2 regions of the Nocardioides sp. NPDC004968 genome follow, and region 1 is predicted to be linked to the other one. Evidence: riboswitches for the same ligand, from Rfam matches in the RefSeq annotation. Region 1 holds a riboswitch; the other holds the start of a gene.
The links. Region 1 has a riboswitch for S-adenosylmethionine ahead of ABZU72_RS25015 (aminotransferase class V-fold PLP-dependent enzyme). Riboswitches for the same ligand answer to the same signal wherever they lie in the genome.
Positions count from the first base shown of each region.

Region 1 (4,721 bases):
GCTCTACCGCGACCTGGCCGACGGGCCGTTCTTCGGGCACAACCGCAACGGCGATGTGCCGCAGGGCTCCCGCGACGCCTTCTGGCTCCAGGGCATGGCCTCCGGGCACCGTGGCGCCTACGAGTGCATCGCGGCCTTCTCCGCCACCGACTTCCGGCCCGACCTGGCCAAGATCGACGTGCCGACGCTGGTCGTGCACGGCGACGACGACCAGATCGTGCCGATCGACGTCGGGGGCCGCCGCTCGGCCGAGCTGATCGACGGCGCGGAGCTGAAGGTCTACGAGGGTTCCAGCCACGCCCTCCCGGACACCGATCGCGACCGGCTGCACGCCGACCTGCTGGCCTTCATCGACCGCTGACCGGCCTACGGCACCCTGGCCCGCCAGGCCGGAGTCCCGTGCTTGCTCTCGACGAGCGCCGCGGCCTCGTCGATCGTGGCCTGGTCGAGGCCGACGTACGCCGCCCCGAAGCTCTGCTCGAACTCCGCCAGGAGCGCGTCGATGACCTTCTCGCGGCTCAGCCCGGTCTGGGAACGGATCGGGTCGACCCGCTTGGCGGCGCTCCGGGTGCCCTTGTCGGACATCTTCTCCCGGCCGATCCGGAGCACCTCGAGCATCTTGTCGGCGTCGATGTCGTAGGCCATCGTGACGTGGTGCAGGACGCCGCCGGGGATCCGCTTCTGCGCGGCGCCGGCGATTTTGCCGACCGGCGAGGCGATGTCGTTGAGACCGGCGTAGGCGGCCTCGATGCCGACGCTGCGCAGGCCGCGCAGCACCCACTCGTCGAGGAAGGCGTACGACTCCTGGAAGGACATGCCGGCCACGAGCGTGTCGGGGACGGCGAGGCTGTAGGTGATCGTGTTGCCCGGCTCGATGAACATGGCACCGCCACCTGAGATGCGGCGTACGACCTCGATGCCGTGACGCTCGGCGGCGGCCTCGTCGACCTCGTTGGAGATCGACTGGTAGCTGCCGATCACGACCGCGCTGCTGGCCCAGTCCCAGAACCTCAGGTTGGGGGCGCGGCGACCCTCGGCGACCTGGCGGACGATGACCTCGTCGAGCGCCATCTGCATCTTCGGCGCGAGCGGCCCGGTCTCGACGATCTCGAGGTCGAGGTCGTCCCAGGTCGTGGCCCGGCCCAGCGCCCGCAGCACCGTCAGGGCGACGTCACGGGTGCCGAAGCCGACCAGCTCGGCATCACGGGCGGCGACGTCGAGCACCGCCGTCAACTGGTCGATGGAGAGGTCGACGGACTGCCCCTCCAGCGCCTCGGTCAGCCAGCCCAGCGCCTCGTCGGGTTCCAGGAAGAAGTCGCCCGAGAGGACTACGTCGATGATCGTGTCAGCGGAGACCGTCGCGTCGACGACGACCAGCTTGCCGCCGCGTACCTTCCGCTCGCCATGCACTCTTTCGCTCACAATTTCTCAACACCGTGAGCGCCCCGAATCATCCCGGCTAGACGGCTGCTCCGCACGAGCCGGCGGTGTCGGCCAGGCGGGTCAGACCGGCCGGTCCGACGAGCGGGCGCGGGTCCTCGGCGAGCGTCCAGGCCCCGTCGACGAGGACGTAGTCGCCCCGGACGTCACCCGCGAGAAGGGCACGTACGCCGGCCACCAGCCGGTCCACGTCCGCGACCGAGGTGCCGATCCCGATGCTCGCGCGGACCGCGCCGCCGGTGAGCCCGAGGCGCTTGAGGAGCGGCTGCGCGCAGAACCGGCCGTCGCGTACGCCCAGACCGTGCTCGGCGGAGAGGTAGGCCGCGACCCGGCCGGGTTCGATGCCGTCGACCGTGAACGTGACGACCCCGACCGGCTCCTCGGAGTCGGGCCACAAGCGCAGAACATCCACACCCTCCAGCGCGGACAGGCCGGCCACGAGACGCCCCCTCAGTGACGCCTCGTGGCGGTCCAGCTCGGCCGGCTCGAGGCCGCCGAGAGTCGTACAGGCGGCGGCCAGCGCGGCGGCGCCGATGACGTTGGGCGAGCCGCCCTCGTGACGTGCGGGCGCGGGCTGCCACGTGGTCTCGACAAGCTCGACCTCCGACGCGTGAGTGACGTCATCGACGGCCCCTCCCCCGGCGAGGTACGGGGTGCCGACGTCGAGCCAGTCGCGGCGCCCGACCAGGGCGCCGGCGCCGTAGGGGGCGTAGAGCTTGTGGCCGGAGAGGACGACGTAGTCGGCGCCGGTCGCGGCCAGCGAGAAGTGGCGATGGGCGAGCAGCTGGGCGCCGTCGACGAGGACCCGGGCGCCGTGGGCGTGGGCCAGGGTGACGATCTCGGCGACCGGCAGCGCCTCACCGGTGACGTTGGAGGCGCCGGTGATCGCGACCAGGGCGTAGCTGTCGCGGGCCAGCTCGCCGGCGAGGGCGTCGATGGTGCCGGCGAGGGTGTCCCGGCCGGCGACCACGGTCACACCGGCCTCGACGCGGCGCCACGGGAGCAGGTTGGCGTGGTGCTCGATGTCGAGGACGAGCACCCTGCCCGGTACGCAGCCGGCCAGCAGGTTCACCGAGTCGGTGGTGTTGCGGGTGATGACGGTGACGTCGTCCTCGCGGGCGCCGACATAGGCGCCGATGGTCGCGCGCGACTCCTCGTAGAGAGCGGTCGAGACCTGGGACAGGTAGCCGGCGCCGCGATGCACCGAGGCGTACCAGGGCAGGACCTCGGCCACCCGATCGGCCACGCTCTGCAGCGCCGGCGCCGACGCGGCGACATCGAGATTGGCGTACGTCGTGGTCGTTCCGTCCAGCAGCGGGACCTGCGTGTTCGAGCCGACGAGCGGAAGCAGGGACATGGGGGCACCCTTCGGGTCATGGCTCCCCAGGGCTGCCCGGCGAAGCACGCGCTTGCCCGCGCCACCTCGGCGAGGGCCTGGTCGTCACCCGGAGCACCCCACCGCGTGGGAGGGTTGCCCGCCAGCAAGCCGGGGCTTCGCGCTGGCAGTCGTGACCTTCGCCGAAGATGGTGCCGGAGGTGGAGGGACCCCGCAAACCGTACGTCTCGAAATATGGACGCTTGTCCTACATATTGGACGCGTCTAGGTGGCCGGAACGGCGCGAACCGGCAGGATCAGAGCCGAAGGATGCTCTGGATCGTGGTGGACCGTCTGGTCGGCAGCCAGGAGCGTCGTGGCGGTGACGAGCGGCTCCCCGGTCCCGGGATTACGGGCGTAGCGCGGGAAGGCACCGCTAGAGACCTGCACACGGATCCGGTGGCCGCGCTTGAACAGGTACGCCGTGGGCCAGAGCCGCACGGTCGCGCAGGTGAGCTCGTCGGCGCCCGTCAGACCGATGAGTCCGTCGCAGACGTTGTGGGAGCGGCCCTCCTCGTCGACATCGCAGAGCCGCACGAAGACGTCGGCGTACGCAAGGCTCGACCGGAACCAGATCTCGGCACTGACCTCGCCGACGACCTCGACGTCCTCGTCGAGCACCGTGGTGGTGTAGGTGAGCACGTCGGCCCGAGCCTCCACGGCGCCGTTGTCGACGCGGCCGCCGTGGCTGATGCTGATGCCCCCGGCCGCCGGCGTCGGATCGGCCGGGTCGTAGTGATAGCGGTCGGGATCCGAGTCGTCCGGGGTACTCACCGACAGACCACCGTCGCTCTGGAGGTGGAGATGCTGCGGCTCATAGCCCTTCGGCGGCCAGGATTCGAAGTCGCGCCAGGCGTCCTCGCCCATCACGAACAACCGCACCGGTGCCCGTTCGGCCGGCTCCTCGCCGCGCGCGTACGCCAGGCCGAAGTCGACCGCTTCGGCCGCTCCAGGAATCGTCAGGTCCACATGGGTCCAGGGCCCGACAGTGAGCCGGGCCGGCTTGCCGGCGTCCTGAAGAATCGCGAAGTCCCGCAGCTGACCCGGCAGGAAGACGTCGTACCAGCCGCCGATGGAACTGACCGGGACAAGCGTGCCGGCGACCCGATGGCGGTGGTCGATGCCGTCCCAGTGCGGATCGTCGGCATCATGGGCGAGAACGTCCTGGATGTACTGCGAACGCTCGCCGGTGGCCGCGACGTCCATATCCTGCAGGGGCAGCACGCGCAGGGCAGCGGCAGTCTTCTTGGTCTGGGCGTTCCTGCGGAACATCGCGAAGGGGCGCTCCTGGGTGGCGACCAGCGCACCCCACTCGAGCGGCAGCTCCAACGAACGACCGTCGGCACGCATGAACTCACTCGTCAGCGCCGATTCGGTGACTACCGGGATCATGGCCTTGACCTGCGGCGGCAGGCTGTCTGCAAGTGCCCACTGCACATAGCCCAGGTAGCTGATGCCGACCAGCACCATGGAGTCGCCGAACCAGGGCTGCTCGATCACCCAGTCCAACGTGTCCAGGCCGTCCTCGCGCTCCTGGAGCATGGGATCCATGACGCCACCGGAGCCGAAGCCGCCGCGGACGCTCTGGATCAGCACCTGGTAGCCGCGCTCGGCGAGCGGGCGGGCCATGATCGCGCCGAAGAAGCCAGAACGGCCGTACGGGCACCGGACGAGCGCGGTCGGCAGGCCCTCCGCGCCGCCCTTCGGCGTCCAGCGATCGGCCAGCAGCTCCACGCCGTCGCGCATCGGAACGCGCAGGTCGCGGTCGACGACGACCTTCCGCGTCAGTGGCTCGGAAAGCTTCATCTGGCGCTGGATGATGTGACTCATGAGGCTCATCGGTCGGTCTCCTTCTTCAGCACGGGCACGTCGGAAGCAGCCGTCTGGCGCACTGCGGCGGTGATGA
Region 1 covers NZ_JBEXJF010000041.1:41,399-46,119, reverse strand. The annotation lists gene ABZU72_RS25025 (alpha/beta hydrolase) at 1-361, shown strand, start outside; gene ABZU72_RS25020 (biotin/lipoate A/B protein ligase family protein) at 367-1,422, opposite strand; gene ABZU72_RS25015 (aminotransferase class V-fold PLP-dependent enzyme) at 1,460-2,797, opposite strand; SAM riboswitch class IV at 2,841-2,954, opposite strand; gene ABZU72_RS25010 (CocE/NonD family hydrolase) at 3,041-4,654, opposite strand; gene ABZU72_RS25005 (TetR/AcrR family transcriptional regulator) at 4,651-4,721, opposite strand, start outside.

Region 2 (4,721 bases), on a different contig from region 1:
CTCGACGGGCTCAGCGGCCCGAAGCCGGGCGATGTCGAGGTGCGCAAGACCGCCCACAACGCCTTCACCACGACCAACCTGCAGCAGGTGCTGACCGAGCGCGGGGTCACCGAGCTCGTGGTGTGCGGGATCCGCGCGGAGCAGTGCGTCGAGACCACAGCGCGAGTCGGTTCCGACCTCGGCTACCGGGTCACCTATGTCGCCGACGCGGTCACCACCGAGCCGCTGGGCGGGCTGTCGGCCGAGGAGGTCGTGGAGCGTACGAAGCTCGTGCTCAGCGGCCGGTTTGCCGAGATCGCGACGATCGCCGATCTGGAGGCTGTGACAGCATCTGTGGCATGAGCGCCGTCGTGTTCGTGCTGCTGCCCGGCGTACATCTGCTCGACCTCGCCGGGCCGGCACAGGCGTTCCACACCGCGGGCAGCCTCGGACACCCCTACGACCTCGCGTACGTCGCGGGCGCCGAGCCGGGGGAGGTGCTCTCCGCGCAGGGGCTGCCTCTGACGGCCACCGCGGAATGGCCCGATCTCGACCCCGGTGACCTGCTCGTCGTGCCGGGCTGGCGAGCGGCGTACGACCTCGTCGCCGGCCCCCGGCTCACCCGCGAGAGTGCCGAGCGGCTGCGTGCCCATCATGCCGCCGGGGGCGAGGTGGCCAGCGTCTGCGCCGGCGCCGACGCCCTCGGGCAGGCGGGACTCCTCGACGGACGTCGCTGCACCACCCATCACGATCTCCAGGACGCACTGTCCCGGCGCTACCCGAAGGCCCGGGTGGTGCGCGACGTGCTCTTCACCAGCGATGACCGGATCGTGACGTCGGCCGGCATCGCCAGCGGCATCGACCTGAGCCTGCACCTGCTCGCGGTGCGCCACGGACCGGCGCTGGCGGCTCGCGTGGCCCGCGACATGGTCGTCTACGCGCGGCGCAACGGCGACCAGCCGCAGGAGAGCGTCCTGCTGCGCCACCGGAACCATCTCGACGACACCGTCCACCATGTGCAGGACGTCATCGACGCCCGGTTCGCCGAGCCGCTTCCGCTCTCCGCTCTGGCGGACGGCGCGGGGGTGAGCGAACGGACCCTGACCCGCGCCTTCGCAGCTGCGACCGGCCTCACCCCGCTCCGCTATCAACAGGCTCTCCGCCGTGAACGGGCCGACCATCTGCTGGCTGCCGGCACCACCATGGAGTCGGCCGCCCGTGCGGTGGGCTTCGACGATGCCCGGATGCTGCGCCGCCTCCGCGCTCGCTGAACCCCGATTGTCCAGATGGTGGACGACTGGTCCGCGGAATGGAACCCGGGTGTGTTTGGCAGCGGATACCTGCCGTACGATCGCTACTGCTCATCGAGAGGGACTGAGGGAACGGCCCAGTGAAGTCCCGGCAACCGACCACGAGCCTCCTCCCGGCCATCGGGTAGGGCGTGGAGCAGGTGCTAATTCCGGCCCGGCGCGAGAGACGTGATCGGGGAAGATGAGGAGGAGGTTTCTCATGAGCGCTGCGACCACGGAGACGAAGGGCCTGCGCGAGGGTGCGTTCGGCAACGCCTCGGCGCTGTCGTGCCGGGAGTGTGGGCACCAGGTCGAGCTCGGACCGCATTACGCCTGTCCGGAGTGTTTCGGGCCACTCGAGGTGGCCTATGACTTCCCGGCCGTGACCCGCGAGGAGATCGAGGCCGGACCCCGCAACATCTGGCGCTACAAGGCGCTGCTGCCGGTGCCCGACGACATCGAGCAGAGCCCGAACACCGAGCCCGGCTTCACCCGGCTCCTGGACGCGAAGAACCTCGCCGGGGAGCTCGGCATCGAGAAGATCTGGGTGAAGGACGACTCGACCAACCCGACCAACTCGTTCAAGGACCGCGTGGTCGCCTGTGCGCTGAGCGCCGCCCGCGAGCTCGACGCCAAGGTCTTCGCCTGCCCGAGCACCGGCAACCTGGCCAACGCTGTCGCGGCGGCGGGAGCGCGAGCAGGGATCCCGACCGCGGTCTTCATCCCGAGCAACCTCGAGCAGCCCAAGCAGGTCAACTCCGCCATCTTCACCGACAACCTGATCGCCGTCGACGGCAACTACGACGACGTCAACAAGCTGGCCCAGGAGATCGCCGCGGAGGAGGAGGGCTGGGCGTTCGTGAACGTCAACGTACGTCCCTTCTACGCCGAGGGCTCCAAGACGCTCGGCTTCGAGATCGCCGAGCAGCTCGGCTGGCGCCTGCCCGACCAGATCGTCATCCCGGTGGCCTCCGGATCCCAGCTGACCAAGGTCGACAAGGCCTTCAAGGAGCTGATCAAGCTCGGTCTGGTCGAGGAGAAGCCCTACCGGATCTTCGGCGCCCAGGCGACCGGCTGCAACCCGGTCGCGACCGCGTTCAAGGCCGGTGTGGACGCCATCCGCCCGGTCAAGCCCGACACGATCGCCAAGTCGCTGGCGATCGGCAACCCGGCCGACGGCATCTACGTCCTCGACGCCACCCGCTCCTCCGGTGGTGCTGTCGAGGAGGTCACCGACGACGAGATCCGCGCCGCGATCGTGCTCCTGGCCCGCACCGAGGGCATCTTCACCGAGACCGCCGGCGGCACCACGCTCGCGGTCACGAAGAAGCTCGTCGACAACGGTCTCCTCGACCCGAGCCTGGAGACGGTGATCATCAACACCGGCCATGGCCTCAAGACGCTCGACGCGGTCAGCGGCATCGTCGGCCCCCGCGCCACCATCGCCCCCAACTACGACGCCTTCGAGGAAGCCGGGCTCTCTCAGGCGTAGGTTAATTTCGCGTTCACATCCGTGGGGTACACCTAAGGAATGTGAACACCACGAAGACGAGTGAAGAGGCCAAGTGGCTCGGCATGGTCGCCGCCACCGCCGGGGTCGCCGGCGCAGTCGGTGTGGTGGGGGCGGCGGCCGGTGCCGGGTTCGTGACGTTGCTGAAGAGACAGGCGGCGCACGCGCGTGACGTGATCGGCAAGCCCCTCGGCGAGGAGGCGATCGACGCCGACAAGGTCTACAAGAAGGCCTACGGAGGTACGCCGGTCGAGCTCCTCGTCCTCGGCGACTCGATCGCCGCCGGGCTGGGCGCGGAGACCAGAAGCGGCACCCTCGGCGCGCGGCTGGCCAAGGGCACGGCCAAGGCTCTGCTGAGGCCGGTGCGGCTGCGTACGGCTGCCGTGGTCGGGGCCGAGACGTCGATGCTCCCCGCGCAGCTCGAGTCGCTGCCGAAGGGCTACCGGCCCGATGTGGCGGTGGTCATCGTCGGTGGCAACGACGTCACCCACCGGGTGCCGCAGAAGGACTCCACCCGGGTGCTGGGGGAGGTCATCGACGCGCTGCGCGAGCGTGGTGCCGAGGTCGTGGTCGGGACCTGTCCGGACGTGGGTGCGGTGCGACCCCTGCCGCAGCCGCTGCGCTCGCTCGGACGCCGGATCGCCAAGCAGCTGGCCGACGGCCAGCGGGAGACCGCACTGGCCCGGGGTGCCCACGTCGTCTCGCTCTCCGACGTCGTCGGCCCGTTCTTCATCACCAACCCCGACGAGATGTTCGCCATCGACCACTTCCACCCCAGCGCGATGGGCTACAAGCGCACGGCCAAAGCGATGCTGCCCTCCGTCCTCGCCGCCCTCGGGCAGGTCCAGCAGGTCCCCTTCGGACACCACCTGCCCGAGCCCTTAGGAAGCAGCGGCGACCCGCTCGTCGACGATGGTCCAAGCCTCGGCTGAGACGCCCGGGTGGGCGCTGCGGTCGATGCCGCCAAGTGCCTTGGCGAGGTCGGCGACGGTCGTATCGACAACCCGCCGAGCGCGTCGTTCGGGCAGACCCCATGAGCGGCCCTCCGCGACCACGTCGTCGATGGTGACCTCGTCGACGAGGAACTTCCCGTTGACGTCCAACGCGAACCGCCGGTTGTCCCTGCGGTGGTGGAGATGCATGGAGATGTCGTACGCCGGGCTCAGGGTCACGCTCCCGTCGGCCCGACGGATGAATGAGATGTTCTTCGCGTGCATGTCGGTGTTGCCGACGAGGTGGGAGAAGGTGACCAGCCGCAGGAGGTCGTCCGGGTTGCCGCCGTCTTCCCGGAGCACATCTGCTGCGTGGCGAAGTGTCGGGAGCTTCGAGCCCCATTGAAACTTGCGGTTGGGGTCGGAGGTATTGAGACCGACTGCCTGGGCGAGATCCTCCTGGTGGATTCGCGCCTCGCCGGGCCCACGGTCGTATCGGGAGATCGCGATCGCGCGTACGTCCTCGTACTCCAGGATCTCGGTGTCGACTGTGGTGAGCCCGACTCGACGGGCAAGCTCCAGGCTCGCTGCTTCGGTGTCGATGACGTCAGCGATTCCGGACTCCGGAGACGATCCGCGCTTGATGATCCAGGTCGACGGCGCTCCGGCCTTGCAGGCCTGCCAGGTCTCGCCGATCCGATGGAGAGCGATCTTGGGCACCATTCCGGGGAGGCTGCTCGACTCTGCAGTGACTCCGAACTGATCGGAAGGTGAGTTCTCGTCGGCGTAGCGGATCCGATGAGCGACCTCGTCCGAGTCGAGAGGCTCGTAGTGGCCGGACGTCGTGGGGTCGGCGGTTCCCTCGGGAACGAAGATCGCCGCGCCAGGTGTATCCCGACCGTAGGAGCGGATGAGGGCGAAGGTGTCGTCCGGGCCCACCCCGGCGCTCATCGCATGGTTCGTTCGTGCATTGCCTTCCGGGAGCAGGCCGTCGAGGTAAGCCTTGACCAG
Region 2 covers NZ_JBEXJF010000030.1:42,043-46,763, forward strand. The annotation lists gene ABZU72_RS22020 (isochorismatase family protein) at 1-342, shown strand, start outside; gene ABZU72_RS22025 (DJ-1/PfpI family protein) at 339-1,250, shown strand; SAM riboswitch class I at 1,338-1,477, shown strand; gene thrC (threonine synthase) at 1,489-2,760, shown strand; gene ABZU72_RS22035 (SGNH/GDSL hydrolase family protein) at 2,802-3,710, shown strand; gene ABZU72_RS22040 (HipA domain-containing protein) at 3,660-4,721, opposite strand, start outside.
Region 2: another riboswitch for S-adenosylmethionine. It lies ahead of thrC (threonine synthase); the one in region 1 lies ahead of ABZU72_RS25015 (aminotransferase class V-fold PLP-dependent enzyme).